4 regions of the Labrenzia sp. R5_0 genome follow, and region 4 is predicted to be linked to each of the others. Evidence: predicted binding sites of a transcription regulator. Region 4 holds the regulator's gene; each other region holds the start of a gene.

Region 1 (7,599 bases), on a different contig from region 4:
ATGAACCTCGTTGATGCCAAGGTGATGGCGACCGGCCAGTTGACATCCGTCCAGATGTCCGATGGCGGTCATGCGGATGTACCGATTGCCTCGCTCGACAGCGACAAGGGGGCGCTGGTCAAGCTGGGGGTGCGTCCGGAAGATCTCAGCGTTACCGAAGGTGACGATTATCTGGTCGCGGCGAATGTCGAAATCGTGGAAGCCCTCGGCGAGACAACAGTGCTCTATTTCGCGCCGAGAGAAGGCCACGATGCTTTCATTGCCAAGATCCCGGGTATCTACAAGGTCAAAAAGGGCACGGAGCTGCGCCTGACGGCCCCGCCGGAAAAGCTGCATCTGTTCGATGGCGAGGGGCGGTCGTTCCTGTACAGGTGATATTCCCGGCAGGGTTGGGTGTTTTTGGTAACGCTGTTGCCCCTCACCCCTAACCCCTCCCCACAAGGGGGAGGGGGACTAATGCTTTACCGCGCCACTATGTAGGTGCGCTGAAACCCGCTATCCCTTTTCAGGTATTCGGGCAGACAAGTGAGATCTTTTCAATCTGCACGGACTGATCCCCCTCCCCCTTGTGGGGAGGGGTTAGGGGTGGGGGTATTCATCGACTGAAGCTTGGGATGCCAACCCCACTTAATCCCTGCCTCTAATCCCGGCAGATCTAATGCTGATGCCCGGCGTGGCTGTGCCGGGTTGCATTGATGGATTCGACCTGGGCCTGCATCTCGATATGGCCGAAATCGAATTCGATCTCGATTTCGAATTCCTCTCCTTCCCGGAAAGGGCGGGTAAGGCCGCCGAGGCGCAGGGCCAGGGCGTTGGGAGCAAGAACGAGGGACTTGCCCGGTTGGATCGGAACGGGCGGCAGGGGATCGTAGCCGGTTTCACCGTCCTTCAGGGCAAAGCCGACCAGTTCGACCTTCGAGGCGATCTCGGTGTGACCGCCAACCAGCTTTACCTGCCGTCCGGAGGTGTTCTCGATGTTGACGAAAAGCAGCGCGGAGTTGCCCGATGTCTCCCGGATCCAGGCATGGACAGCACGCACGCCTTCAGACGCGCCTTCGTGGCTGCCTTCATCCTCATCGTGATGATGTTCGGCTTCGTCATGCTTTTCGTGTGCTTCTGCATCGCCATGCCCTGTTTCGGAGGCAGTAGGTGTGCCGGACGCCAAAGCAGAGTGTGGCAGGCAGAGCAGCAGCGGCAACAGGACGGCAAGGGCGCGCATATCGGGAAGATCCTTCGGGCTTCAGGTCAGGCGCGCAAATCAGTAATGATATTACGTGACATTGCCATGAAGGCAGGCAAAAGCGCGAGCAGCACCGTCAGACTGACGAAACCGGCGATGAGGTGAAACTCCGGCCAGTCGAGCGTTGCCGTCACCAGAATGTCCGTTCGGGAGGTGACGATTGAGGAGATGACATCGACCGCGATCCGGCCGACGCCCAGCCCGGCGACCGAGCCCAGGACAATCAGGGTGGCGGCATAGGACCAGACCACGGCAAAGACGAAGCGTCCCGGTGCCCCGAGAGCCCGCAGGAGTGCCAGACGCCTGGCGAACAGCCGGGCAAGGGCTATCAGCCCCGTCAGGACGCCAGCGGTCACCAGCACCTGGGTCAGCACCGCCATCACCGACATGATCTGGCGGATGTCCCCCATGAGTGCATGAAGTTGCGCAAGCACCGCGCCGGGGAAGAACGCCATGGTGTCGTCGCGGGTAAACTCGGACCGCAGGGCGTAATTCGCCCAGAGCTCATTGGCATGAACGAGTATCGCCGGTGTTCCCGGGAAATAATCCGCGTCAAACGGCGGGCCGATCTGTGTCTGTCGTTCCGGGCCATGGCCATTGGTCAGCCCGTGCACTTCCCAGACGCTTTCCACCGGAACGAGAATGGCCTTGTCCCACGGGCTGCCGGTGGGCGGCATCCTGCCGACGATGGTGAGCGCGTGGCCGGCGTGGGCATCTTCTTCCGCGCTGTCACCAATGCCGTGCGCGGGTTCGAATGTCTCGCCAAGCTTCAGGTCGACCCGCGAGCCGGCAACCGCTTCCCCGCTGCCGGCAAAGAGCCTGCCTTCGGCAAGGTTCCCTGCCAGATGCGTGACGAACTGCGGCGTGGTGCCGACAACGGGTGACGACAGGTAGCTGTCGCCGAAGGCAATCGGGGCGGCAAGGTCGACGTCGTCATGGGTGGCAATCTCGTTGTAGATCTCGCCGCCCAGAAGCGGCACGTCGCTTGGTTGCAGATAGACGGCGGCAAACATCATGGTGATTTCGCTGCCAGGGGCTGCGACGATCAGATCGAACTGTTCCGCTGCCCGTGCCGTTCCCTTTCTGAGGCCGCGTTCCTGGGCTATCAGGCCAACGCCGATACCGATGGAAATGGCGATCAGGAAAACGAAGGTCAGATTGGTCCAGCGGAAGCGCCAGAGCAGTGCTCCGACCAGCGCCTGTGGCCGGAAGCCCCAGATCACGATCAGGCCGGTTATCACGGCGGGTAACAGCAGCAGCACGAGCCACAGCGTGTCCTGGGCAAGCGGCGAAAGGTCCTGCCAGCGGTCTGCGAAAAAGTCAGGCACCGGCGGCCTCCGTCTGCAGGTGGCCGTCCGTAACTTCTATGATCCTATCCATCCGGTCCAGCAGATGCTGGTCGTGGCTGACGGCGATCAGCGTCTTGTTCCGCGCGCGTGTCAGGCTGATCAGGTCTTCGATCAGGGCATCGGCGGTCTTGCGGTCGAGGCTTGCCGTCGGTTCGTCCGCGAGAATGATCGCGGGGTTGTGGGCCAGCGCGCGGGCAATCGCAGTGCGTTGGCGTTCGCCGCCGGAAAAACTGTCTACGGTCCGCGCTTCTGCCGGCACCTTGAGGCTCTTGAGAAAATCCCGTGCGGTGTCGGTGATCGACCGGCGCTTTTCTGCCGGGTTGAACGACGTTGCAAGGGAGGCGTTGCCAAGGGCGCTCAGTTCCTCAAACAGCAGGAAGTCCTGGAAGATCAGCCCGACATGGCTGCGGCGGAACGCGGCGCGGGCGGCGTCGTTCAGCTGCACCAGATCGGTTGCACCCCAGCGGATATGACCTGTCATGCCCGGATGCAGTCCGGCGAGCGCGTAGAGAAAGGTCGATTTCCCGGCACCTGACGGGCCACGCAGGCCGATGGTTGCGCCTGGTGTTGCATCAAAGTGATCGCAGGAGAGCAGCACCCGGCCACCGGGTGTCCTGACGCGGAGATCGTCGACTTGAAGAGCAAGATTCATGAGACGCTGTCAGCTGCGTTCATAGACAGCATCGACAAGTCTTGCCCGGCTGACGAACCCGGTCTCTGGATCCTTGAAGGTTCCCAGTTCAAGAACGCCCCGTGTCACGATCTTGCTGTTGAAGGCGACCACGTCGACAATGCGCTTGGTGTAGATGGCGAGAATGTCCCGCGGCCATTCCGCCTCGGTTTCACAGAACGGGCAAACTGCCATCGGAATCTTGGTGAGCACGAAGAACTGGCTGTCGGCCTTCAGGGGTGGGGCCATGTAGCCACCGACTGATACCCTGGTGCCTTCCAGTGAATGGGCGAGGTCGGAAAAGCTCCGGTCCTTGTTGTAAAGCGTGCGCAACTTGAGGGGGGCGTCTGCCGCACAGGCCGTGTCCGGCAGCAGAATTCCGGCAAACGGAGCGAGGCCGAGCCCGACGATAAGCTGTCTGCGGTTCATGACATCCCTGGTTCTGGCCAATTCATGCTCCTAACTTATCCGGCTAATATGACAAACAGGCAAAGGCCTGCCGGGCGGCAGGCCTTCAGGATCCCTGGCCGGTATTCGACCAGGGATCCCGCTGAGCGCGTGTTGGACGCTGGCTGAAGGCTTATTGGGCGTTCACAGCGTGGTTCATGACGTGGAAGATAACGTTCTGCTCGATGGTGCCATCGACCAGATGTGCCCACGGGCCCTTTGCGTAGACCGCAACATCTTCACCCGAATGGGTTTCGGAGGACTTGGGGATCAGCGCCTGCTGGACGTAGTCCAGATCGGTGGCGGTTTCCTGGTCGAGGTCCGGGCGCGAGCCGGTGTAGTCGTTTTCGCCTTCGCCCTTCTTCAGAACCGAACCGGTGCCGTTCAGGTAACCGATCACGGTGTACGGCTTGCCGTCGTCCGCGGTCAGAACCTTGTCGGAATGCTTGATGCCCACCTGGGCAACGTCGTAGCAAAGGCCGAGGATGGCCGAACCGCGGCCGCAATAGCCGTTGAAGGCGATGGCATGTTCGTGGTCGGCGGTGACGATGATGAGCGTGTCTTCATCGTTGGTCAGCTCGTCAGCCATGGCAACGGCTTCTGCAAAGGCAACACCGTCGCGCATGGCGCGGGCCGCATTGCCGTCATGGTTGGCGTGGTCGACGCGGCCGGCTTCGATTTCCAGGTAGTAGCCGCCTTCGTTCTTGGACAGATATTCGATGGCTGCCTTGGTCATGTCGGCCAGGGACGGCTCGTCATTGTCGGCGCGGTCGGCCTCATATTCCATGTGGCTGTTGTTGAACAGGGCCAGTACGGGGCTGGAGCCGTCAAGCTTCAGCGACTGGAAACCGGCGGTGTCGGATGCGAACTGTGCACCCAGTCCGGTTGCACGCTCAACCAGGTCGACATTGTCTTCGCGGCGGCCCTTCAGCCCACCCATTTCCTTGTCCTTCGGCAGGAAATAACGGCCACCGCCGCCCATTGCGAAATCAACGGTGCCGGCTTCCATGGCGTCGATCAGCTGGGTCGCGATGTCCTTCTGTGCAGTGCAGCCTTCCGGCACCGCGTCTTCCCAGTTGCGGTTTGCGGTCTTGGCGTAGACGGCAGCCGGAGTTGCGTGGGTCAGACGGGCGGTGGAAACCACGCCGACAGACTTGCCGGCTTCGGTCATCATTTCGGAGAACAGGGCAAGCTGGTTGCCTTCGACGGTGGAGCAATCGTCATGGATGGCTTCTTCACCGAGGTTGATCAGGTTGAAGCGCTGCTTCACGCCTGTGTTCATCGAACCGGCGGTCGGAGCGGAGTCCGGCGTCTGGGCGTTGATGTTGTAGGTCTTGACCAGGGCGCTGTAGAACTCCGGAGTTTCGTACGGGAGAACGTTTTCCTCGCCCAGCATGCCTTTCTGCTGACCGTCGAAAAGGCGCGTGGCGTAGTTGGTGCCGACACCGTTGCCGTCAGCGATCAGCAGGATCACGTTCTTGGCGCGGTTGGTGTTCGGCTGACGGTCCAAAATGGCCTGAATGGTGGCTTCGCCATCCTTGTACCACTGGCTGGAGGCTTGCGGCAGGGCGTCCTGAGCAAAGGCAACAGAGCCTGTAAGGGCCAGCGCCAGCGAAGTGCAAACGATCGTTTTCATGATATCTCCCGGAGGTGAGGGTGCATCCCGGGAGCTACTTAAAAACGCTGCATGACATCTGATTGACAGTTGGATGACGAAACAGATTTGTTATTTTATTACATAACCTCCACGATTGAATTCAATTCTTCTACTTTTGCGCCGTCTTGTCTCTTCTTCGGTAGCGTCTTGTCATCGAACCGCAGGGTTGGTCCCCGGCCGGGTAATCGACCTGGCAGCCTCGTGAAAAGCCCGGGCAATTACAGATAGAAAAATGGTGTCCTGAAATCTGAGGACGCTGTCGCGTCCTGTGTTCCTGGGCTGCTCGCTATCCCCTATTGTCACATCATTTTCATATGAGCGTCGAATAAGGTTCATATGAAAATGTTTTAACGGGCTTCGAAGTCAGGCTTTTTCGAGTCAACATGATGCCTTTGGAGCAACTGGCCTTCTGCATTTGCAGGAGGAGAGGGGACGATGGCGGATCAGAAGAACATGCTTGGGCAAATAGACATTTCAAAGCGTCAGGCCGAAATCGCGGATCTGGTACAAAAGGCAGGGTTTGCGTCTGTCGAGGAACTGGCGGACCGGTTCGAGGTGACCACGCAGACAATTCGCAGGGACGTCAACGGTCTTTGCGAACTGGGGATCTTGCGCCGGACCCACGGCGGCGTCGAGCCTCCGGCACCGGCGTCCAACATCCATTATTCCACCCGGCAGATCCTCAATCTTCCGGAAAAGCAGCTGATTGCGAAACTGGTGGCCGGCCACGTCGGCAACAACCAGTCGATCGCGTTTTCCATCGGCACCACCCCGGAGATCGTGATGCAGGCCCTGGTTGGGCACGAGAAACTGGCGGTTTTCACGAACAATCTGAACGTGGCCTTCACGGCTTCAGTCAATCCGTCGTTTCAGGTGACCATCACCGGCGGGCGGTTGCGTCATGGCGACCGCGACGTGCTGGGGTCCGCAGCGCAGGCGTTCTTCTCCAACTACAAGGTCGATATCGGCATTTTTGGTGTCGCAGGTGTCGATGAAGACGGCACGCTGCTGGATTTCCATGAGGACGAAGTGGCGGCCCGCCAGTCGATACTCGCCAATTGCCGCCGGTCCTATCTGGTCCTCGATCACAGCAAGTTCGGCCGGAACGCCCATGTGCGCGGCGGTCAACTCAGCGATGTCGATGCGATCTTCACCGATTGCCCGGTGCCGGATGTTTTCCTGGCATCGCTGGAAGGCACGAAAACGGAAGTGTTCGTGGCTGAAGACGGGGATGAGGCGTGACATCAGATCCGCATATCCCGGGTGCGAAACCCTCTGGCGCCGGCAAGCCGATCGTCCTTGAAACGGTGTCGCGTACCTGGGGTGAGACGGTGGCCGTCGATGGCCTGTCGATCGATATTCCGGCAGGCTCCTTCACGGCACTTCTGGGGCCGTCCGGCTGTGGCAAGTCAACGACATTGCGCATGATTGCGGGCCTCGAGAATGTCAGTAGCGGACGCATCCTGATCGGCGGAGAGGATGTCACTGGCCGTCCGTCGGCCAAGCGTGACCTTGCCATGGTGTTCCAGTCCTATGCGCTGTTTCCGCATCTGAATGTCGGTGAGAACATCATCTTCGGCCTGAAGGTCCGCCGGGTCGGCCGGGCCGAGCGGGACCGGCGTCTTGCACGGGTTGCCGATCTGCTGGGCCTTGGCCAGTTGCTGGAGCGCAAGCCGGGTCAGCTTTCGGGCGGTCAGCAGCAGCGTGTCGCCCTTGGGCGGGCAATCATCGGCGAAAAGCCGATCTGCCTGATGGACGAGCCGCTGTCCAATCTCGACGCCAAGCTGCGCCATGAAATGCGGGTGGAGATCCGCGCGCTGCAGCAGCAGCTCGGCTTCACGATGGTCTATGTCACGCATGATCAGGTCGAGGCCATCACCATGGCCGATCAGGTGGTGCTTTTGAATGGTGGCCGGCTGGAGCAGGTGGCGAGCCCGCGGGATCTTTACGAAAAACCGGCAACGCCGTTTGCCGCCCGTTTCATCGGCACCCCGCCAATGAACCTCTTTCCGGCCAATGCCTTCAGGAAGCTGTGCACCGCGCCGGATTTCAAGCTCGGCCTGCGCCCGGAGGCAATGCATCTGGAAGACGGCGGCCCGGTCAACGCGTCTGTTCGTGCCGTCGAGTATCTGGGGGCGGATGTGCTGGCCGATTGCGAAGTTGCCGGCACCGGTTTTCAGGTGCGCCTTCCGGCCAGCCGGGCCTTCACGCCCGGCCAATCCGTGCAGCTCGGCTT
Region 2 (7,599 bases), on a different contig from region 4:
TGGCCCTGCAGGAGGTTGACGACCGCGCCGAGCGCCGATCCCGCGCCACCAAGCACGGGCACAATCTGCTGGACACACTGGAGTCGGTGCGGGCGGATCTGCTTGCCGGACACGTGTCGGAGGACCGGCTGGAGCTGCTCGCCAGGCAGGTTTCCAAACGCCAGTCGAGTGGTGATCCTGAGGTTGATTCGGTGCTCGAGGAGATCGAATTGCGGGTCAAAGTCGAGCTTGCAAAGCTCGGCCGATTCCAGGATTGAGCGTGCACACAAATCGATAAAATTTGTCGGCTTAGTGTTCAAAATTTACGCAACGTCTTGAAAGGTATAAACTTTCCTTGACGCCATTTTTAGCAAATGAACCGTTGTCCGCTGGCGGAACCGCCTATATATTGCGCCCGGCATAACGGTAATCCGGAGCTATCGATGACGGTTGAAATTGAGTCTGAATATCGACCCTCGGAAGACGAGCCGTTCATGAATGACAGGCAGCGCGAGTACTTTCGGAACAAGCTGCTTGTGTGGAAAGAAGAGATCCTGAAGGAAAGCAAGGAAACCCTCGCCAATCTTCAGGAGGAAAGCCAGAACCATCCTGACTTTGCCGACCGTGCGTCGTCCGAAACGGATCGGTCCATTGAACTTCGCGCCAGGGACCGTCAGCGGAAACTGATCTCGAAGATCGATGATGCCTTGGAACGCATTACAGACGGAAGCTATGGCTATTGCGAAGAGACCGGCGAGCCGATCTCTCTTCGGCGCCTCGAGGCGCGCCCGATCGCGACTTTGTCGATCGAGGCTCAGGAAGCCCACGAGCGTCGGGAAAAAGTGTATCGCGACGACTGATTTCCAGAAAACGGCCGGTTTGCCGCACAGACGGCAGATCCGTAACGACTTTCAAGACCTTCCCCTCGTGGGAAGGTTTTTTTATGTCTGTTGACTGCTTTCCCATGCCGACCGCCCGCACGCCTCACCTTGAGGAGGACCATCAGGTCCGCCTCGGAGGATTGGCAGCACGCTCACAAGCATGCGGCCCATCCTTCGAGACAGCGCTATGCGCTTCCTCAGGATAAGTTTTTGGGGGACCTGCTCGTTCAAGCAGGCTTGCGAAAGTCGAGACCGTTCAAAGCGTGATCCGGTAACGGGCAAAACCATCCGCACCGTCGCCTGCCGGTTCGATCCGGACACCTTCCACGGAGGCGGCGTGTTCCGTGCCACCCGGGCCGGTTTCGAACAGGACGCTCGTATCCGGCATCGGTTTGAAGGACCAGTTGGCATCTGCCGAAGGGTTGATCGTGCCCTGTTCGACAATGTATCGCACCAGGACGTCGCGATTGGTGTCCGGGCCGACGAAAACGACAACGTCGTCGCTGATGCCGGGGAAATTGCCACCGCCACCTGCACGGTAATTGTTGGTCGCGACCACGAAGGTTGCTTCAGGATCAAGCGGTGCGCCGTTGAACTGCAGGTTCACGATGCGGCTGGCGTCCGGATTGAGGACTTCGCCTTTCGCGTCATATTTCGATGGCTGGCTCAGGTCTATCTGGTAGGTGACACCGTCGATCACATCGAAATTATAGCTTGGAAACTCCGGGTTGATCAGTGTCTGGTCGGCCTTGCCCGGCTCGACTTCCCGGAAAATTCCGGCTGAACGTTCCAGCCATTCCTTCACCGTGCTGCCCTTGATGGCGACCGCGCGAATGGTGTTCGGATACAGGTAGAGATCGGCCACGTTCTTGATGGCGACATCGCCGACCGGAACATCGGTGTAGTAGTCCGGGCCGCCACGACCGCCGGCCTTGAAAGGCGCTGCTGCGGAAAGTACCGGCAGGCCTTCCCATTCCGTACCCTTCAGCATCTGTTCGATGTACCAGATCTGCGCCTTTGAAACGATCTGGACGCTTGGGTCGTCGGCCACGAGGGCGAAATAGGAATGCAAGGGAGCCGACGTCTTGCCGACGGGGCGGCGGACATAGGCAAGGGTTGCCTCGTGATCTTCCTTCACTGCATCGAGTACATCCTGCTGGCTCTCCACCAGCGGTGTCACGGTTCGACCTTCTTTTTCGTAGATCGGGCGTGCTTCGGTCATGAAATTAGCGACACGCCAGCCGTTGCCGTCGCGCTCGATCATCAGGTCGATGACGCCCAGATGCGATCCCCAGAAACCGCCCATCGCGGCAGGCTTGCCGAACAACGTGCCTTTCTCGCTGTCGATACCCGGCAGTCCCTCATACTGGGGACCGGGGAAGACCAGATGCTGGTGACCGGTAAAGACGGCGTCGATCCCGTCCACGCCGGCAAGGTGCAGGGAGGCGTTTTCCATGCCTTCCGAATAATCGTTGGCGTCAATCCCCGAGTGGGAGAGGGCGATTACAAGGTCGCAGCCCTGTTCGCGCATTTCCGGGACGAAGGCCTTGGCGGTTTCGATAATGTCACGCGCATTGGCGTTGCCTTCCAGGTGGCGGCGGTCCCAGTTCATGATCTGCGGTGGCACGAAGCCGATGAAGCCGATCTTGATCGGATAGGACTTGCCGGCACCGTCGGTGACCTGTTTTTCAACGATCACGTAGGGCTTCAGGAAAAGGGCGTCGTCTCGTGCGTTGCCGGCCAGCGTGCTGCCCTTGACAAGATTGGCGCAGACGACGGGGAAATTGGCACCGGCCAGCACCTTCATCAGGAAGTCCAGGCCGTAGTTGAATTCGTGGTTGCCGAGTGTTGCCGCGTCGAATTCAAGGACGTTCATGCCCTTGATGACTGGGTGCAGGTCGCCTTCGCTCATGCCGCGTTCATAGGCGACATAGTCCCCCATCGGGTTGCCTTGCAGAAAGTCGCCATTGTCGACCAGAACCGAGTTTGTCGCCTCGTTCCGTATATCGCGGATCAGTGTGGCTGTCCGGGCGAGACCGGCGGTGTCGACAGGTTTGTCGCTGTAATAGTCGTAAGGGAAAACATGGACATGGAGGTCCGTGGTCTCCATCAGGCGAAGGTGAGCCGTACCTTCCTTGGCCAGAACCGAATAGGGGTGCAGAGCTGCCGTGAAGCCAGTTGCCGCCGCGCCCATCAAAAGGGTGCGCCGTGAAATCGAAAAGTCTTTGATACTGGACATGAAATAGCTCCTGTTCGGTCGCTCGGCGATTGGTGTCGTTTAGCCTTGCGGAGCAGCGCGAGCCGGACCGACAGCTGTCGGTGCCCGCCGGGCGGCATGTTTCCGCGGCACACGGTTTTGGTCCGCGAGGATTACAACCGTATGACGCAAATTGCTGCCCGGATCGTCAGTTTTGTCAAGCAGGTTTATGGGGCGTCGAGCGGGGTCTACTCGCTGATCTGGCCTGCCATGACCGAGATCGTTTCCACGTAGACACTGGCCTTGTTCCATTGCTTGAGAACGTTGTAATTGGCAGTGCCCGGGCCCCAGCCCTGGCCGCGGCGCCAGCCTTTCTGGGCAAGATAATTTGCGGTGGAAGCCAGCACATCCGGAATGGAGCGGATCAGGTCCTTGCGGCCGTCGCGGTCATAATCGACCGCATAACGGACATAGCTGGTGGCGAGAAACTGGGTCTGGCCGAGTTCGCCGGCCCAGGCACCCTTCATTTCGGCCGGCTGCATGTCACGGCCCTGCACGATCTTGAGCGCGGCGACCAGTTCGGCGGTGAAGAAATCGGACCGGCGGCAATCATAGGCCAGCGTGGCAAGGGATTGCAGGACCGGCATGTTGCCGGAGAAGCTGCCGTAGTTGGTTTCAAGTCCCCAGATCGCCAGCAGAACAGGTGCTGGAACGCCGTATTTCTTTTCGATGCCACGGAAGATGCGGGCGTAGGTCTTGCCGAGCTGCTTGCCCCGCCGGATCATCGCGTTGTTGACCCGCTTGGCATAGAACTGGTTGAAGCTGAGCTTGAAGGATTTCTGGTTCCGGTCGAGCGAGACCACCTTCTTGTTGTATTTCACGTTCTTGAGGGACGATTCAACGACCCTTTTCTTGAGGCCGTAGCTTTGGGAATTTGCAATGAACGACTGTTTCCAGGCTTCAAAACCACCCGGGCCATTGCCGCAGCTTGCACTCCAGGCAGAAGGTGCGGACAGAAGAACAAAACCAAAGACGAATGCAGAAAGGAGGCGCATCGAATCCCCGCTGGGCCAATATAAGATTACCGACATTCTATCCGAAAAAGCGGTAGCGTCATCCGGCAGATACAGGAAAAAGAGGGGTGGGGGCGGACAAATCCGGTCTCGTCTTTTCCGGTTGCCGCAAAATCAGGGGTCGTGCCGGATGAAGTGGCTGTGAGATGGCGCACCCGGGCTAAGGGTGCCGGCGCGGTCGAATTCGCTGTCGGCATTGAAGCTGATCTTCGGCAGCGTTGCGAACCTTGCGATCGTCTCCCGATGGCCTTCGATCTCGTTTTGAAGTCGCGTTACCAGGTCTTCCCGTGCCGCCCCCTTGTGATAACCGTGAACACCGTGGACGATCCTGGGAACCAGAACATCGAAACCCAGATAGCGCAGTGTGTAGGCGAGCGGCCAAAGCAGCATCTGAATGTCGCCTTCCTTGCCGTTGTGGGCACTTTCGCTCGCCTTGGATCCGGTCGTGACGCAGAAAAGAACCGGCTTGTTCCTGAAATGGCCGGTATCGAAACGGTTGGAAGTGTCGTGCAGGCCGCCGTTGGCCAGAACGCGCTCGCACCAGCCCTTCAGGATGGCAGGTGGGGCGAACCACCAGACCGGAAAATGCAACACGATCCGGTCCGCCAGGCGCAGCTTCTCGACTTCTTCCGTAATGACCGCGGGAAGGTTTCCGGTTTTCGAGGCCGCTTCCTGCGTTTTCAGGACGTCATAAGGTTCGGTGACGATCTCCTCTGCATAGTGCGCTGCGCGCTCCGCCGGATCAAAGCCAAGCTGGTAGAGATCTGACCAAAGCACCTCATCGCCTTCAGCTCGGCACGCGGCTTCGGTTGCGCGTGCCCAGGCAGCGTTGAAGGAAGTCTGAGCAGGGTGGGCGAGAACGATGAGGGTGGTGGTCACGCGGTAGGGTCTTCCGGAATGAGCGACAAATCAGGTAACGGGCCACACCCTAAACGGTCTTTTCCGGCCTGGAAATGAGAACGGGCACGATGCTCGGGGAGCGAGACATCGTGCCCGTCATCAGCCGGGCCGGCGGCGCTTCTAGAACGCGTCGCCGGATTCGGCCGGGGGACTGTGAAAGGTTTGGGATCAGAAGGGGAGCAGGATGTCCAGCACCTGGTTGCCGACCCGTGGCTGCTGGACATCGGTAATCTGGCCGCGGCCACCATATCCGATCCGCGCTTCGGCGATCTGCTCGCTGGCGATGCGGTTATCCGACGTAATGTCTTCAGGTCTGACGATGCCGGCGACGATCAGCTCGCGGACTTCGAAGTTCACACGAACTTCCTGACGGCCTTCGATCACCATGTTGCCGTTCGGCAGAACCTGGGTCACCACGGCGGCGACGGTGGTCTGCAGGACTTCGTTGCGGTCAACGCTGCCGTCGCCCGAGAAGCTGGAGTTGCTGTTGACGTTGGCAAGGTCGCTGGCGGCAGAACTTGCCGGCAGGAAGATGGTGTCGATTGCCGTTCCGAGTGCGCCACCAACATCGGCACCGCTGGACTCAGACCGGCTCCGCTCGGTCTTGTTGTCGATCTCGGCCTGGTCGTCGATGGTGACGACGACCGTCAGGATGTCGCCAACCTGGCTGGCGCGCTGGTCCTTGAAGAAGGCGCGGCTGCCGGACTGCCACAGCGAATTCGGATTGTAATGGGCCTGCTGCGGTTCCGGCATGGGCATCTGCACGGGCCGGTAACCCGGAGTGGTGGTCGGATCCTGAATGGCGTTCAGGGCTGGCTGCTGGCCAACATTCGCGAGTTTGTCGGCAGTGCCGCACCCCGCGGCGAGGGCGGAAAGGGCGATGCTTGCCAGGAGGTGTCTGGGAAAGGTGCTCAGCATTTAATTTTTCTCGCTGTTCAAGCTTGCAACAATCGGATTGGCGGCGTGAACGCGTACTTGGCCGCGGGAGGTAATCGTCGCCGGCACGATGCGCCGCGACTGCAGGTTCATGACGTCGATCACGTCGCCCTTGGCGCCGGTATCCATGGCCTGGGCCCGTGAAGTCAGCTTCATGCCCGGCATGACATAGGTGACAGTGATCTTCTCACCGCGTTCGATCAGGATCGGGCGCTGGACGTCATTTCGGGACAGGGGCGAATTCGCACGCAAGGTGGTGCGGGCCTGCTTGCCGACAATGTCTTCCATTTCGGTGAGGGCACCTGCCGGTACCTTGGTGCGGGCTTCGCGAATGATGTTCAGGTCTTCTTCACGAACAATGTCGCCCCGGCGCACGGGTTGCACCAGAACCAGCACATCGACCATTTCCGTCGCAACACCGGTCAGGGTCAGAGGCTCGGTTCCGAACTCGACCGCGACGGCTGCGTGGATGGTGAAGCGGCCGTTCGACTGGGACCATTCTACCCGGTCGATGCGGATCGGGTCGTGTACCTTGGGGTCGGCGAGAACCTGATCCGGCGCCTGCAGCAAGCGGATATCCAGGCGCTCGGGATCAATGCCGGCATTGCGGTCTGCCAGAGCCTTGCGGGCAAGGCCGGCAAGCTGGTCCCGGTTCAGCCTTGTTGCCCCGCGAAAGACGACGACGGTTCGCAGGCCATCGGTGCCGGCCGTCTCGAGGCCGGCCGCGCGAGCGCGTTCGGCGACGACATCCGCGGGCACATTGCCGGAGGTTCCCATATCCGGTGAACGGAACAGCGGCTTGGATGCCAGCAGCCCGGCATTGGAATAGAAGTCGCCTACCGTCACGATGTCCGACAGGGTCATGACCTGCGACCGGAGCACGGGTTTTTCGTCCGCCAGGGCAGGCAGGGACAGCAAGCCCGCCAGCAGCAACCCGACTTTCAGCAGATGTCTCATCATCGTCTCAAGCCTCGGTCTTAGCGGAGGTTCGTGGTGGTGGAATACATCTCGTCGGCTGCCTGGATGATCTGTGAGTTCATCTCATAGGCGCGCTGTGCGGAAATCAGGTCGGCGATTTCCGTGACTGCATCCACGTTGGCCATTTCAAGAAAATACTGCTGCACCGTGCCGTAGCTCTCGTCGCCCGGATTGCTGGTATCGGGTGCGCCGCTGGCGTCTGTTTCCAGGTAGAGGTTGTCGCCAATGGCTTCGAGACCAGCCTTGTTGACGAAACGGGCAAGCTGGATCTGGCCGAGCTGAACAGTATTGCCGCCCTGGTCGACACCCTGAACGACACCGGTGTTGGAAATCGTGACGTCCTTGACCGTTTGCGGAATGGTGATGCCCGGATTGACGGAATAGCCGTCGATGGTCACCAGCTGCCCGTTGGCATCGCGCTCGAAGGAACCGTCACGGGTATAGGCCGTGGTTCCGTCCGGCATGTCGATCTGGAAGAAGCCTTCGCCGCGGATGGCCAGATCCAGTTCCTTGCCGGTCTGCTCGAGAGAGCCCTGGGACATGATGCGGCCGGTGGCTGCGATCTTTACGCCGGAACCGATCTGGATACCGGTCGGGACGATGGTGCCGGAATCCGATGTTTCCGTGCCCATGCGACGCAGGTTCTGGTAGAGCA
Region 3 (7,599 bases), on a different contig from region 4:
CGACTATTCTGGCAATGCAAAGATTTTGTGTCGACTATTCCTTTGCGTCATTCTCCTGCTTCCTCTGGGAAGCATGACGTATTTCTGTCGCCTGCTGCCTGTCAGATCGTAAATTCGTGCCTTGGATGTTTGCGAAAACCCGCTGCAGACAGTATCCGGTCGGTCGCCCGACCGGATGTGCCGATGTTCTTCGGGGGGCTCCTGTTCCTTGTGAGCCGCCTATTTGGACAGGTCCTGAGCAAGCATGAGCGCGTTGCCATCGGGATCGTAGAAGGTTGCGGTGCTGACCATGCCTTCGATGGTCTCCGTCGCTCCGTCGAATTTGACACCGGCCTCTTCCAGCGCACTGCGGGCACCTGCGATATCGGCCACGCCGAAGACGGGAACCGTGTTTCCGGGCGTGGGTTCGGATTGTTCGCCCAGTCCCAGGGTCACGCCTTCGGTTCGGGTTGCCAGCTCGCTCCAGCCAGCTTCGTCCATATGATAGAGCAACTCGAATCCGAGTTTTTGCGCGTACCAGTCGGCACTTGCATGCCTGTCGCGAACGGAGAGGGCGAGAGTGATCGTATTATCCAGAGAAACGACAGGCATGAGACTTTCCTATGTATCAAAAGTATAGTAGCTATAAAATATGAATATGCAGCTTCTTGTCAACCTCACATCCAAAGCCTGGTCGCTGAAAATTCTGGCTCAGTTGCATGCAGGTGTTTCCGGTCGGCAAGCCCCGCTGATCGCGGCGACAGGGGCGAGTCGCAGTTCTTTTGCAGCAAGCCTAGAACATCTGTTCCAGCTTGGACTGCTGGAGCGGAACCCCGGCCACGGCCATCCCCTGCGGCCCGAGTTTCGGCTGACGGACAAAGGCAAGGTTGTTGCTGCCATGGCGAGCCGGATCGAGGAGATCGTTCCGAACGAGGATGCCTTTTCGGTACTGCGACGCAGCTGGACGGTGCCTATCCTGGCAGTAACCGGGGCGCCAAGCCGGTTTTCGGCGATCAAGTCAGACCTCGGTCCGGTGACGGACCGGGCCCTGTCGAAGTCCCTTGGTGTTCTGGAAGAGAAGGAGTGGCTGAGGCGGGACATCGACCTGTCACAGCGCACACCTTTCCCGATCTATCACGCCGTGAATGCGGGTTTGAAAATCAATCAGGCGATCGCTGCAGGCGCCCGTTGACCCGGATGTGAACCAAAGTTCTACCCTGTGGTTGTATTTTCTGGCCTCGAAATGAAGGTTTTTCGGCTGCAGTCCACCGCACAAGTCTTTGTCCAAGAACAATAATTTCGAAATCAATGAATCTGGGCGTGTAATGACGCATCATGACTCTTCTGGTTCATTGCAGTTTCCGGGTGTAGCGCTACGCTTGACTGGTCGAGGCGAATCTTGCGAGGCAAGCATGTCCCGGTCAGACGAAGAGAAATGCGGTCGCCTGATGCGCACCGCTTGCAGAAATGTCATCGGATTCTGGCAGCTTTTGCAGGAACCGGATGTTCACAGGCTCGATCATGTCAAACGCCTGCAGTATCGGGCCTACATGATCGGTTCCGCCCTCCATCTGGCAGACCTTGTGGTCAGGCACGAACACGCCCTGATCCATCTCCGCCGGGCGGTCGGGGAGCCCGAACTGGGCGAAGAAGCAAAACAGTTCCGCACCATGGTTCACGCGTTCGACGGTGATCATCAGGACGCACTGGATGCCAGGGCCCTGATTTTCAGTCAGGCCGTTCAGAGCGCGTTTGCGGATTAGAGACGGGTACGGTTGAGGTCAAAGGCCGAGTGCGGCGACCATCCTGTCGACCGCATCCTCCACCGTGCCGGTGTTTTCGATGCGGATCAGATTGGCGACGTTTTCCGGTTCAAGGTCGGCACGGCGCAGCCGTTCCTCTATTTCCTGTCTGCTTTCGCGACCACGTGCGGCGAGGCGTTCGGCGAGGACTTCGACCGGCGCGGTGATCAGCAGAACGCTGGCGTTTCGGTACTTGTCCTCTGCGTGCTTCAATACCTTGCGCGAGCCATTGGCAATCACGGTTGCGCCCGCTTCGATTGCCCGGTCGTAGCCTTGCGGGATGACGTAGCCGAGCCCGTGGGCCTCCCAGCACAGGGCAATCTTTCCGGCAGCTTTCAGCTGATCGAATTCGGCGCGCGAAAGCGTGTCGTGATCCTCAGCCTCGACATCAGCCTGCCGGGTGATCGCTCTCCGGGCGAAGCTGACGTCCGTCCGGCCCGCCAGACGGGCCTTGAGTGCGGCCATCAATGTGTCCTTGCCGGCTCCGCTCGGCCCAACCACGAGCACCATGCGGCCGGGGCCGAGTTTTTCTGTCATGTCGGACGCAGCCTCAGGCAACCCGTTTGCCCTCGCGCCAGACACCGCGCACGATCGGGATGTCACCAACCATTTTCACCTGGATGAGATCGGCCCTGAGGCCGGGTTCCAGGGTGCCGCGGTCTTGCAGGCCAATGGCCTTCGCGGGCGTCGCCGTGACCATGGCGACTGCCTGTGGCAGGGCAATCGCCTCGACCTCTGCTGCCAGCTGGAACGCAGCCTGCAGCAGCGAAATCGGCACATAGTCCGAGGAGAGCACATCCAGAACGCCCGCTTCGGCAAGCGCCTTCGCCGAGATATTCCCGGAATGGGATCCGCCGCGGACGACGTTCGGCGCGCCCATCAGAACAGCCATACCGGCTTCGTGCGAAGCCTTGGCGGCTTCCAGTGTGGTTGGAAACTCGGCGATTTTCGTCTGCAGTGAAATCGCCTCTTCCACATGGGCGGTGGTGGCGTCGTCGTGGCTGGCGATGGCGATGCCGCGCGATTGGGCGATGGCCGAGAGATGCTTGCGGTTTTCAGGAGCAAGACTGCTGGCGCGCGCCTGGCGCTTGCGGATGAAGTCGTCCATCTGGGCGTCGGTGAAGCCCTTCTTGCCCTGATAGTAGATCTTGTAGGCATCCATCGACACGAACTGGCGCTGACCGGGGGTGTGGTCCATCAGCGAGATCAGGCGGATGCTGTCGTCGTCCTCGAACACCTTGAAGGCGCTGAGCACGTCGGGTGCAGACACTTCGCAGCGCAGGTGGATGAAATGGTCGGCGCGGAGGCGGTTTTCCCGCTGGCCGGTTTCAATGGCATCTGCAAGCGCGCGCATATCCGAATAGCCAAGGTCCGCGTCTTCATCCATGCCGACGCGCAGCGCATCGAACACGGTGGTGATGCCGGAACATGCGATCTGGGCGTCGTGGGCCTGCACGGCGGAAACCGGGCTCCAGCGCACCTTGGGACGCGGCGCATAGTGGGTTTCCAGGTGGTCGGTATGCAGCTCGACCAGGCCAGGCAGCAGGAAGTCGCCTTCGCAATCATGCCCGTCGACCTCGGTCGGCGACCCGATGCCGGAAATCAGACCGGCATCATCGACCGTCAGGGAACCGTCGAACACTTCGCCTGCGAGAACCAGACTGGCATTCTTGAAGACCTTGGGATGCTTGCTCATGCAGATTCCTCTTGGGAAAGACGCTCGGCCTGGCTGAGGGCGTCGGCGGGAGCGACGCTGCCGGTCAGCTGAAAGACGGTATGGACCTGGAAAGGCGCGCCGCGTTCGGCTTCGGTGTAGAGCGCAACGTGGCGGCACAGCCGCTTCTTGCCAATGACATCCGCAAAGTGGTCCTGGGCGGCATTTGCCATCCGCTCCATGTCGCTGTCGTCTTCCAGTTTGTTGGAAAGGGTCAGGTGGAAGCGGAATTCATCGAAGATATAGGGATAGCCCCACCTGACGAGATAGGTGTCATGCCTTTCCGACAGTCCGCTCTTGCGGCGGCGCTCAAGATCCGCCTCGGACAGTGGTGCGCGGAACGGCTCGAAGCGACGCACGCACAGGCCGGCGAAGGCGCGCAGGGCCGGCTCTTCTGCCTCAGGGGTCAGCGCCAGAAAGCGGCCGAGCCTGTTCACGCCGAGCGCTTCTACCTCGTAAGGGGCGATTTCCGCCGCAAAGGCTGCGCAGGCGTCCAGCAGCGCTGCCTCGGTCTGATCGGCTGCGAGGGAAAACGGGGCTTTCAAAGTCCCGTGAAATCCATAGCGCCGGGGGTCGGTCGTCACCTCCTGGAAACGTGCCGATGTCATGCCGGGCAGCTCCGGCTGCGGAAGGGCCGTGCCGGAAAAGGGATCGCGCCCGAGCCAGGAATTTCCGAGCTGCATCAGGCGGTCGTCGGCATCGGCGGCGAAATAGAGGGCGTAGCGCATGAAGAAAATCGCGATTTTGAAATGTGGTTTGGCCGGGATGTGGCAGGGCCACATCCTTCAACTTTCTGAGGGAGTGACCTAAAGGCGGGCGGTGACTTTTCTGTGACAGTTTCCGCCCGTCTGCAAGCCTTTCCTCATCTCGTGGCTCAGGCGGCTGCCTCCGCGCTGAAACCGGTCACGTCGATTATGCGGTCGGCGATCTGTTCCCGGACGTCCTGGTCGTGAAGAATGCCCACCATGGCAACGCCCTGGGTTTTCTTTTCTTCCACCAGACGGACGACCACGGCCCGGTTGGCAGCGTCGAGAGAGGCGGTTGGCTCGTCCAGCAGCAGGATCGGATAATGGGCAATGAACCCCCTGGCGATGTTCACGCGCTGCTGCTCGCCGCCGGAGAACGTGGCGGGCGGCAGGGTCCACAGGCGCTCGGGGACATTCAGCCGCGACAGCAGGGAGCGGGCCTTGTCGACGCCCTCTGCCTCGCTGGTGCCCTGGGCGATAAGCGGCTCGGCGACGACGTCTTCGGCCGAAACACGCGGGATGGTGCGCAGGAACTGGCTGACATAGCCGATCGTGTCTTCACGCAGTCGCAGAACCTTGCGCGGCTCGGCCCCGGCCATGTTGACGATTTCATCGCCAACCGTCACCAGGATCTGGCCCTCGTCACAGCGGTAGTTGCCGTAGATCATCTTGAGGATCGAGCTCTTGCCGGCACCGGAGGGGCCGCCAAGGACGACACATTCGCCGGAATTCACCGAGAATTCGACCTTCTCGACCACGGGAATGACGGTTCCGCCCTGCAGGTGCATGATGAAGGACTTGCCGACGTTGTTGAGATAGAGGCGTACGGGCATTTCGGTCCTCATACCTGGAGAATGGAAGAAACAAGCAGCTGGGTATAGGGCTCGCGCGGATCGTCGAGCACCTGGTCCGTCAGGCCGCTTTCGATGACGTTGCCGTGGCGCATCACCATGATCCGGTGCGACAGCAGCCGGGCGACCGCAAGGTCGTGGGTGACGATGACCACGGAAAGTCCGAGATCGGCCACCAGGCGGCGCAAGAGGTCGAGAAGACGTGCCTGCACGGAGACGTCCAGACCGCCGGTCGGCTCGTCCATGAAGACCAGCCGTGGTCTCGTGACGAGGTTGCGGGCGATCTGCAGGCGCTGGCGCATGCCGCCGGAGAAGGAGCGCGGATCGTCATCGATCCGGTCGCTGTCGATTTCCACCCGTCCCAGCCAGTCGTCGGCGGTGGAGCGGATGTTGCCGTAGTGGCGCTCGCCAACTGCCATCAGCCTTTCGCCGACGTTGGCGCCTGCGGAAACGTTCATGCGCAGGCCGTCCGCAGCATTCTGGTGCACGAACCCCCAGTCGGTGCGCATCAGCAGGCGGCGCTCGGCCTCGGTCAGCTGATAGAGGTTGCGCATGGTGCCGTCGCGCATGCGGTATTCGATCGCTCCCGCCGTCGGCGCGAGACGTGTCGACAGGCAGTTGAGCAACGTGGTCTTGCCGGATCCGCTTTCGCCGACGATGGCAAGCACCTCGCCGGGCCAAAGATCGAAGGAGACATCGGCGCAGCCGATGCGGTCGCCATAGTAGCGGGTGACGTTATGAACCTGCAGCAGCGGGTCCGCGGAGGGAAAGGTGTTCATCGGGCAGTCTCCTCTGCCTGGGTGGCGCCGAACTGGTGTGCCGCCGGATCGGCCGCCATCGGGCCGAGATGGCCTTCCGCGCGCCGTTCCTCGCAATAGTCGCTGTCGGAGCAGACGAACATGCGCCCGCCCTTGTCATCCAGGATCACCTCGTCGAGATAGACATTCTCCGCGCCGCACAGGCCGCAGGGCTTGTCGAACTTCTGCACCTCGAAAGGATAGTCCTCGAAGTCGAGGCTCTTCACCTTGGTGTAGGGCGGAATGGCGTAGATGCGTTTCTCACGCCCGGCACCGTAAAGCTGAAGCGCCGCCATCTGGTCGATCTTCGGGTTGTCGAACTTCGGCGTCGGCGAAGGATCCATCACGTAGCGGTCGTTGACCTTCACCGGATAGGCGTAGGTAGTGGCGATATGGCCGTTCTTGGCGATGTCCTCGTAAAGCTTCACATGCATGAGGCCGTAATCCTCGAGCGCATGCATCTTCCGGGTCTCGGTTTCGCGTGGCTCCAGGAAGCGCAGGGGCTCGGGAATCGGCACTTGGAAGACGATGATCTGGTCTTCGCGCAGGGCCTTTTCCGGAATCCGGTGGCGTGTCTGGATGACGCTTGCCTCCGATGTTTCGTAGGTGGTGCGCACGCCGGCGGTCTTTTCAAAGAAACCGCGCAGGGAAACCGCATTGGTGGTGTCGTCGGAGCCCTGGTCGATCATCTTCAGGCAATCGTCCTTGCCCAGAATTGCCGCCGTGACCTGCACCCCGCCGGTGCCCCAGCCATAGGGCATCGGCATTTCGCGCGAGGCGAAAGGCACCTGGTAACCCGGTATCGCGATGCCCTTCAGGATTGCCCGGCGGATCATGCGCTTGGTCTGCTCGTCCAGATAGGCGAAGTTGTATTCGCCCTGTTCGAAAATCTGAGCCGTATCGTTCATTGCGCAGCACTCCGTTCCCTGAGTATCCGGCGATAGTGGTCGAGGCGCATGTCCAGCGTTCCGGTGTGCAGCTCGAACAGGTGATTGTCGTTGTCGTAGAAATAGATGGACCTGCCTTCACCTTCGACGCGGGCGCGCGGTGGTTTGACTTCCAGGCCAAGGCGCTCGACGGCTGCCAGCTTCGTGTCGAAGTCTTCTTCTTCGATCTTGAAAGCCACGTGATTGTAGGTGCGCTCGTTCAGGGCATCGCCCTGCATGATCGCGATCCAGACGTCACCGACCAGAAAGAACTTTTCCTGGGAGAGGGAAAAGGTGGCCTCTTCACTGGAGTAGACTTCCCGGGCCCCGAGTACCGTCGTCAGCAGGTTCGTCATCCTTTCGAGATCACTGACGATGAACGTCATATGACTAAGTCCGCTGCTCATTCCGCCGCCTCCTGGGCGGTGTTGCCCTCTTCTTCTTCCTGGCGTCGTTTTTCGAACCATTCGCCGCGCATCCGGCGCACCAGATCGAGTTCGGCCTGGAAATCGACGTAATGCGGCAGCTTCAGGTGTTCGACGAAACCGGTCGCCTGGATGTTGTCTGAATGGGACAGGACGAATTCGACATCCTGAGCCGGGGCGGACTGTTCCTCGCCCAGTTCCTGCCACCGCATGGAACGGTCGACCATGGCCATGGACATGGCCTTTCTCTCCACCTGCCCGAACACGAGGCCGTAACCCCGGGTGAAGGTCGGGGCGGTCTTGGCCGAACCCTTGAACTGGTTGACCATCTGGCACTCGGTTACCTTGATGGCGCCGAG
Region 4 (7,599 bases):
ATCAAGAAGGCACACATCGGCGTTATCCCGGGCCTGAAAGAATACGCTCAGTTCTTCGTTTCTGACGAAATCGCTGGCCCGGACGGCCCGCTGGCCCAGTATGGCCTGGTTTCCGATCCGGAGCTTGCAGCTACGCAGGCTTCCATCGAAGCCGAAGAAACGATGGGCAACTAAGCACATCTTTCCGGAAGGGCGGCTTCGGCCGCCCTTTCTTTCTTCTTTGCCGGTTGGGTCGCCCTATGTCACTTCCATATATTCTTATTGCGCTGCTGGTTCTGGCTGTCGCCGGATACATAGTCGGCCGCGGAAAAGCCTTAAGTTCTGCCGGAGGGGATGTGCGTGAGCTCCATTCCCTGCCTGGTTATTACGGCTGGAACGTCGTTGTTTCGATATTGGTTCCTGCCCTCCTGCTGCTCATTGCGTGGCTGATCTTCCAGCCCATCATTCTTGACAGCCAGGTTTCCTCCAAGATTTCCGAAGAGACCATTGCCGCAAGTTCGCTCGACCTCGTAATGAGCGACGTCGTACGTGTTGCCGAGGGTCTCGACCTTGCCGTTTCTCAGGGCGCCATGTCGGCCGACATGGCGTCTTCCATCCGCACCGATCTGACCGACGTGCGCAGCCGTCTCGGCGAGATAGGTGTCGCGCTCGGTTCAGAAGTGACCGCCGAAACGTTGCGGGCCGCGCAGACATACCGCAGCATCTCGGGTACAGGCCTGCTGTTGCGGACAATCGGCGTTCTGGCGGTCGGCCTGATCGGTTTCGCTGTCGGTGTTCTGCGCACCAACAAGGATTTCCGTGCCCGCAACGTCGTGGAAACGGTCGTCCGCTATATCCTGATTGCAGCAGCCTCGATCGCCATCCTGACGACTGTCGGCATCGTGCTGTCGCTGATCTTCAACACGGTCGAGTTCTTCCGGCTCTATCCGGCCGCTGATTTCTTCTTCGGCCTGACCTGGGCGCCGAGCTTCGGCGGTGGATCGGAGCTGGGGATCGTGCCGCTGATCTGGGCGACCATGTATATCTCTCTGATCGCACTTGCCGTTGCCGTACCGATCGGTCTGTTCGCTGCCATCTACCTGTCTGAGTATGCAACGCCGCACGTACGCGCCGTCGCCAAGCCGCTGCTGGAGATCCTGGCCGGTATTCCAACCATCGTTTACGGTCTCTTCGCGCTGCTCACAGTCGGCCCGCTTCTGATGAACGTCTTCGGCTCCGGCGGTGCGCTTGGCGTAAGCTGGATGTCCGGTGCTTCCTCGGTGTTCACCGCGGGCGCTGTCATGGGCATCATGCTGATCCCTTTCGTGAGCTCGCTTTCCGACGACATCATCAACGCTGTGCCGCAGGCCATGCGTGACGGATCGCTCGGACTTGGTGCCACCCATTCGGAAACCGTGAAGCAGGTCATTCTGCCGGCGGCCCTGCCCGGGATCGTCGGGGCCATCCTGCTGGCGGCCTCTCGCGCCATCGGTGAAACCATGATCGTTGTGCTGGGGGCCGGCGCAGCTGCCCGCCTCAGCATGAACCCGCTCGAAGCGATGACCACCGTGACCGCGAAGATCGTCAGCCAGCTCACCGGCGACGCCGACTTTGCCTCCCCGGAAGCCCTTGTCGCCTTCGCACTCGGCATGACCCTGTTCGTCGTGACCCTGGGGCTCAACATCGTCGCGCTCTACATCGTGCGCAAATATCGGGAGCAGTACGACTAATGACCGACACGACCCTTACGCCACCGTCGGGCAAGACCAGTGCTCCGACCCCGCACAAGACCACGTCGATCCTCGAACTCGATCCGCTGACCAGAAAGCGCAACGCCGCTGAAGCGCGCTTCAAGCTCTACGGCATCATTGCCATCGGCATCGGCCTGTTCTTCCTCGTTGCGCTGCTGTGGGCAATCCTTTCCAACGGCCTTGGCGCCTTCAGCCAGACCTTCCTGAAGGTGGATGTCCCACTCAATCAGGAGCAGATTGCCGAAGCGGAAAAGTCGGTGGTCAAGACGTCCAAGTACCGGGCCATCATCGACGACGCCTTTGCCAAGGAACTCGCCGGTGCCAACATCACCACAGACATGTCGGCAAAGGACCTGCAGAAGCTGTTCTCCTCAGGGGCTGCCGCGACGGTCCGTGACTTTGCGCTTGCCAACCCGGACAAGATCGGCACGACGGTAACCTTCGAGCTGATCGCCTCATCCCGTGTCGACGGCTACCTGAAGGGCCGCGTCAAGCGCGAGGATCTTGCCGAAGACAAGAACCTGGATGCCGCACACCTGGATCTGGCGGACCAGATGCAGTCCGCCGGCATTCTGGAGAAGCGCTTCAACTGGGCCTTCATCACCGGGACCGATGCTTCCGACAGCCGTCCGGAGCAGGCCGGCATCGGAGCGTCCATGATCGGGTCGCTGTTCATGATGCTGGTGGTGCTGTTCCTGTCGCTGCCGATCGGCGTGGCCGCTTCCATCTACCTGGAAGAGTTCGCTCCGCAGAACAAGTTCACCGATCTGATCGAGGTGAATATCTCCAACCTGGCCGCCGTTCCGTCCATCGTGTTCGGTATTCTCGGTCTGGCGGTGTTCATCCAGTTCATGCATCTGCCGCAATCCGCACCACTGGTGGGTGGTCTGGTACTGACGTTGATGACACTGCCCACGATCATCATATCCACCCGCGCCTCCTTGAAGGCCGTTCCGCCGAGCATCCGCGATGCGGCCCTTGGCATTGGCGCCTCCAAGATGCAGTCTATCTTCCACCATGTCCTGCCGCTGGCAATGCCTGGCATTCTAACCGGCACGATCATCGGTCTGGCACAGGCGCTTGGGGAAACCGCTCCGCTGCTGCTAATCGGGATGGTCGGTTTCATCGCCTCCAATTTCCCGGACGGTGTGGCTGCCGGTTTCTTCTCTCCGAACTCGGCCATGCCGGCCCAGATCTACGAGTGGGCGAAACGCGCCGACCCGGCTTTCTATGAACGCGCTTGGGGCGGGATCATCGTGCTGCTGGTCTTCCTCATGACCATGAACATTATCGCTATCATCCTGCGCCGCAGGTTTGAACGCCGCTGGTAAGGATTGCTCCGATGAACGAGATGCCGAATTTTGAACAGGCGAAAACCATGACCGACAGCAAAATTTCCGCGAACAAGGTGCAGGTCTATTATGGCGATACCCACGCCATCAAGGACGTGGACATCGAGATTCAGCCGCGGTCCGTGACTGCCTTCATCGGTCCCTCCGGATGTGGCAAGTCGACGTTCCTGCGGACGATCAACCGCATGAACGACACCATCGACATCTGCCGTGTGGAAGGGTCGATCAAGATCGACGGTGAAGACATCTACGATCCCAAGGTCGATCCCGTACAGCTGCGCGCCAAGGTTGGCATGGTTTTCCAGAAGCCGAACCCGTTTCCCAAGTCGATCTACGACAACATTGCGTACGGTCCGCGGATCCATGGTCTGGCCCGCAACAAGTCCGAGCTTGATGAAATCGTTGCCTCCAGCCTGCAGAAGGCCGGGCTTTGGGAAGAAGTCAAGAACCGTCTGGACGAGCCGGGCACCGGCATGTCGGGCGGTCAGCAGCAGCGTCTGTGCATTGCCCGTGCGATTGCCGTCAGCCCGGAAGTGATCCTGATGGACGAACCGTGCTCGGCGCTCGACCCCATCGCTACCGCGAAGGTGGAAGAGCTGATCGACGAACTGCGGGAAAACTTCACCATCGTGATCGTGACCCACTCGATGCAGCAGGCTGCCCGTGTGTCTCAGCGTACCGCGTTCTTTCACCTGGGTGTTTTGGTGGAGGAAGGTCTGACGGAGGACATCTTTACCAATCCGAAGGACAAGCGTACGCAGGACTATATTACGGGCCGCTTCGGCTAAGCATTTTTTAGGTTTCTGAAGGGGACACAGGATGTCTGAACATACAGTCTCGGCTTACGATGACGAACTGACGGCCATGGCCGGCAAGGTTGCCGAAATGGGTGGTATTGCCGAAAAGGCTTTCGCCGATGCGGTGTCCGCGCTGGTGTCGCAGGATCTGGAGCTTGCCAAGGCGACGATCAAGGGCGATGTCCGTCTGGACAGCCTTTACAACGAACTTGAAGTGAAGCTGATCGAGCTGATCGTCCGCCGCCAGCCGATGGGGCAGGACCTGCGTGAAATCACTGCCGCAACGCGCATTGCCAATGACCTGGAGCGTGTTGGCGATCTTGCCAAGAACGTTGCCAAGCGCGTCATCGCCATCGACAGCGACTTGCAGTCCAAGAAGCTCGCGATCGGTGTGGAGCACATGACGGAACTCGCTCTTTCGCAGCTCAAGCAGGTGCTGGATGCCTACGCCCGAAAGGATGCGGAAGCCGCCCGCCGGGTTCAGGAAGCCGACGCCGAGGTCGACGCGATCTACACGTCGATCTTTCGCGAACTCCTGACCTACATGATGGAAGACCCGCGGGTCATTACCCAGTGCGTCCATCTCTTGTTCTGCGCAAAGAACATCGAGCGCATCGGCGATCACGCGACGAACATCGCCGAGAACGTCTACTACATGGTCACTGGCGAGCGTTTGCCGGAAGACCGGGCAAAGGTCGACGAAACAGGCGCGGTCTGACCCGCCGGTAATCGTCGGATTTGCTGAAGATCTTAACGGCCGGCGCTTCGGCGCCGGTTGCGGTAATTGGAGCGAGATGTATGCCGAAGGTGCTCATCGTTGAAGACGAAGAACCGCTCAGCCTTCTATTGAGATACAATTTGGAAGCGGAAGGGTACTCGGTCGAGTCCTGTGTCCGGGGTGACGAGGCGGAAATCCGCCTGCGGGAAAGCCTGCCGGATCTGTTGCTGCTCGACTGGATGCTGCCGGGCCTGTCCGGAATTGAACTGTGCCGCCGCCTGCGGGCGCGCGAGGACACCGAGCGCCTGCCGGTCATCATGCTGACGGCACGCGGTGAGGAAGCAGAGCGCATCCGCGGCCTGGCGACCGGTGCCGACGACTACGTGGTCAAGCCCTTCTCGGTACCGGAATTGATGGCCCGCGTGCGCGCCATCCTGCGCCGGGCAAGCCCGGAAGTGGTGTCCAGCATGTTGCGGTCCGGCGATATCGAACTGGATCGCGAAACGCACCGCGTTCGCCGCAACACCAAGGAAATACACCTGGGGCCGACGGAATTCCGCCTGCTGGAATTCCTGATGACATCGCCTGGCCGTGTCTTCTCCCGCGAACAACTGTTGGATGGGGTCTGGGGTCACGATGTCTACGTGGACGAACGCACTGTCGATGTTCACGTCGGTCGCTTGCGCAAGGCTCTGAACAAGGGCAAGGCGAAGGATCCTATCCGTACCGTCCGTGGTGCCGGATACGCCTTCAATGACCAGTTCACCTCTGCCACTGCCTGAGGGCAACTTGCAGAATGGAATTAAGGAGCCCGCTTTCAAGCGGGCTTTTTGTTTCTCAGCGGTTATGTGCCTTTCGCGGAGCAAGGTTCTCTTCTGCGACCACCCCATCAGTTGTGTCGGTGTCGGGGCTGATCCTGCGGTCCCTGTCGTGGCGGAGCGGTCAAACAAGGTTTGATTTGATGGGGCGGAAACGGCATGGAGCGGTGCCAAGAACAAGCCGTGGGAGGTCACTGTTCGGGGTCGGGCATCTGGTCAATGGAAGGCCCAAACAAAAAAAGCCCGCCAAATCGGCGGGCTTTCTCATGAATTGGTTAGGTGCGAGGCTATCAGCCTGCCTGAGCCATCGTCTTGCGATCGCGGCGGCGGTCGGCGACCGGCTGATACGCGATCTTGCAGTGATGAGCGCAGTAGGGGACGCCGGCATCGGATTGGCGGCCGCAGAAGTAGAAGTCGTCGGTCGCCGGGTCGCCAATCGGCCATTTGCAGGTCCGCTCGGTCAGCGTCAGGATGGTAGCCCGCTGCGAGATCGGAACAAGTTCTGCAATCGGCTCTACGCGCGGCTTGGCAGCCACCACTGGAGCCGGCGAGATGTCTGCTTTCAGGGCCGTTGCGCCGATCGACTGCGGATGTGACGTCGTCGGTTTCTTCGGCGCTGCCCCCGTTGCAGGAGCTGCGGTGCGCGGCCGGCGCGGCTTGGCGCTTGAAGAGGTGGACTTGGCGCGGCCGGACAGGCCAAGGCGGTGCACCTTGCCGATCACGGCGTTACGGGTAACACCACCCAGTTCGCCTGCGATCTGGCTTGCGCTCAAGCCGTCGCCCCAAAGCTTTTTGAGAAGCTCAACTCGTTCGTTTGTCCAACTCATTGCCGCACCCTTTAGTTTGACCGTCCTGCGGCCATTAACCCCGTGTTAAGCATGCGCAAGCACGCTTAATGCTGGCAGATCTAGTGCCTCTTGGTGATTTGCCTCACGAGATCTCGTGTCTGATTGCTGAGAGGTTACAATAACGTTAATTTGTCAGGCAACCACTCGACCCAAACCAGTTGGGGATGAAACGACTTTTCCCCAATTATGGCGAGGTCATTGAGAATTTTATGAAATCCGCCCTCCGCGGCACATGAAATGTCTTGTGCGCCATTTCCATTGACAGTGCATGGTACCGGCAGTGTATAAGAAAGCCGCTGCGTGCCGCCTCATCGGGGCGGCACGTTGCGTTTTGGCCCTTCGGCATCTTTTCAAGGTGACGGCCCGGCGTCGGGGCGACGCAGGGGACAGCAGGGGCGTTTAAAGGAGACAAACGAGGTTATGTCCGCGACTGCACTATTCGGAAATTACGCAAGATCGAACCTGTCTTTCGATCATGGGGAAGGCGTCTGGCTGGTTACCACCGATGGCCGACGATTCCTCGATTGCGGTTCCGGCATCGCGGTCAACGCACTCGGTCATGCCCATCCGCATCTGGTCAAGGCGTTGCAGGATCAGGCAGCCAAGCTGTGGCATACCTCCAACCTGCACCAGATCCCGGATGGCGAACGGCTGGCGCAGCGCCTGTGCGCGGAAACCTTTGCCGACAAGGTGCTGTTCGTGAATTCCGGCGCGGAAGCGATGGAAGCTGCCATCAAATGCGCGCGCCGTTATCATTATGACAACGGCAACCCCGAGCGGTTCCACATCGTGACCTTCGAAGGCGCCTTCCATGGCCGGACCATCGCGACCATCGCGGCTGGCGGCCAGGCGAAATATCTTGAAGGCTTTGGCCCGAAGGCTCCCGGTTTTGACCAGGTGCCGGCAGGAGACCTGGATGCGCTGAAAGATGCCATCGGTCCGCAAACGGCCGCGATCGCGATCGAGCCCGTGCAGGGCGAGGGCGGTATCCGCGAAATTCCGGCCGATTTCCTGCGTGCGCTGCGCAAGATCTGTGATGACAACGGCATTCTGCTGATCTTCGACGAGATCCAGACCGGTGTCGGACGGACCGGCAAGCTGTTCGCTCACCAGTGGACGGGCGTGGAACCGGACCTGATGGCAATCGCCAAGGGTATCGGCGGCGGGTTCCCGATGGGCGCATGTCTTGCAACGGCAGAAACGGCAGCGGCGCTGTCCCCCGGGACCCACGGCACCACCTTTGGCGGTAATCCGCTGGCCATGGCAGTCGGCAATGCCGTTCTGGACGTCGTTCTGGAAGACGGGTTCCTGGAAGGTGTCCGTCAGAAGGGGCTCA

What was found. The regulator PhoB, encoded in region 4, activates phosphate uptake and scavenging genes when phosphate is short. The targets are predictions, from matches to a motif close to TGTCATNNANCTGTCAT.
Region 1: a site for PhoB is predicted at 5,405-5,421, ahead of J7447_RS15365 (alkaline phosphatase). Genes of this name have one in related genera too.
Region 2: a site for PhoB is predicted at 3,230-3,246, ahead of J7447_RS10830 (bifunctional 2',3'-cyclic-nucleotide 2'-phosphodiesterase/3'-nucleotidase). Genes of this name have one in related genera too.
Region 3: a site for PhoB is predicted at 4,315-4,331, ahead of J7447_RS21685 (DUF1045 domain-containing protein). Genes of this name have one in related genera too.

What each region holds. Positions count from the first base shown of each region.
Region 1 is NZ_JAGHRK010000002.1:1,425,789-1,433,387, reverse strand. Features, by position in the region: gene ugpC (sn-glycerol-3-phosphate ABC transporter ATP-binding protein UgpC) at 1-375, shown strand, start outside; gene J7447_RS15385 (copper chaperone PCu(A)C) at 656-1,219, opposite strand; gene J7447_RS15380 (FtsX-like permease family protein) at 1,246-2,568, opposite strand; gene J7447_RS15375 (ATP-binding cassette domain-containing protein) at 2,561-3,241, opposite strand; gene J7447_RS15370 (hypothetical protein) at 3,251-3,709, opposite strand; gene J7447_RS15365 (alkaline phosphatase) at 3,840-5,342, opposite strand; gene J7447_RS15360 (DeoR/GlpR family DNA-binding transcription regulator) at 5,799-6,605, shown strand; gene J7447_RS15355 (ABC transporter ATP-binding protein) at 6,602-7,599, shown strand, end outside.
Region 2 is NZ_JAGHRK010000002.1:422,473-430,071, reverse strand. Features, by position in the region: gene J7447_RS10840 (flagellar assembly protein FliX) at 1-257, shown strand, start outside; gene dksA (RNA polymerase-binding protein DksA) at 423-839, shown strand; gene J7447_RS10830 (bifunctional 2',3'-cyclic-nucleotide 2'-phosphodiesterase/3'-nucleotidase) at 1,117-3,099, opposite strand; gene J7447_RS10825 (lytic murein transglycosylase) at 3,306-4,112, opposite strand; gene J7447_RS10820 (NAD(P)H-dependent oxidoreductase) at 4,245-5,009, opposite strand; gene flgH (flagellar basal body L-ring protein FlgH) at 5,199-5,948, opposite strand; gene flgA (flagellar basal body P-ring formation chaperone FlgA) at 5,949-6,926, opposite strand; gene flgG (flagellar basal-body rod protein FlgG) at 6,944-7,599, opposite strand, start outside.
Region 3 is NZ_JAGHRK010000004.1:380,205-387,803, forward strand. Features, by position in the region: gene J7447_RS21660 (VOC family protein) at 220-591, opposite strand; gene J7447_RS21665 (winged helix-turn-helix transcriptional regulator) at 638-1,171, shown strand; gene J7447_RS21670 (hypothetical protein) at 1,401-1,676, opposite strand; gene phnN (phosphonate metabolism protein/1,5-bisphosphokinase (PRPP-forming) PhnN) at 1,761-2,318, opposite strand; gene J7447_RS21680 (alpha-D-ribose 1-methylphosphonate 5-triphosphate diphosphatase) at 2,332-3,477, opposite strand; gene J7447_RS21685 (DUF1045 domain-containing protein) at 3,474-4,223, opposite strand; gene phnL (phosphonate C-P lyase system protein PhnL) at 4,370-5,074, opposite strand; gene phnK (phosphonate C-P lyase system protein PhnK) at 5,083-5,871, opposite strand; gene J7447_RS21700 (alpha-D-ribose 1-methylphosphonate 5-phosphate C-P-lyase PhnJ) at 5,868-6,797, opposite strand; gene fosX (FosX/FosE/FosI family fosfomycin resistance hydrolase) at 6,794-7,222, opposite strand; gene J7447_RS21710 (carbon-phosphorus lyase complex subunit PhnI) at 7,219-7,599, opposite strand, start outside.
Region 4 is NZ_JAGHRK010000001.1:243,297-250,895, forward strand. Features, by position in the region: gene J7447_RS01130 (substrate-binding domain-containing protein) at 1-174, shown strand, start outside; gene pstC (phosphate ABC transporter permease subunit PstC) at 240-1,709, shown strand; gene pstA (phosphate ABC transporter permease PstA) at 1,709-3,061, shown strand; gene pstB (phosphate ABC transporter ATP-binding protein PstB) at 3,109-3,870, shown strand; gene phoU (phosphate signaling complex protein PhoU) at 3,902-4,597, shown strand; gene phoB (phosphate regulon transcriptional regulator PhoB) at 4,678-5,379, shown strand; gene J7447_RS01160 (GcrA family cell cycle regulator) at 5,706-6,242, opposite strand; gene J7447_RS01165 (aspartate aminotransferase family protein) at 6,684-7,599, shown strand, end outside.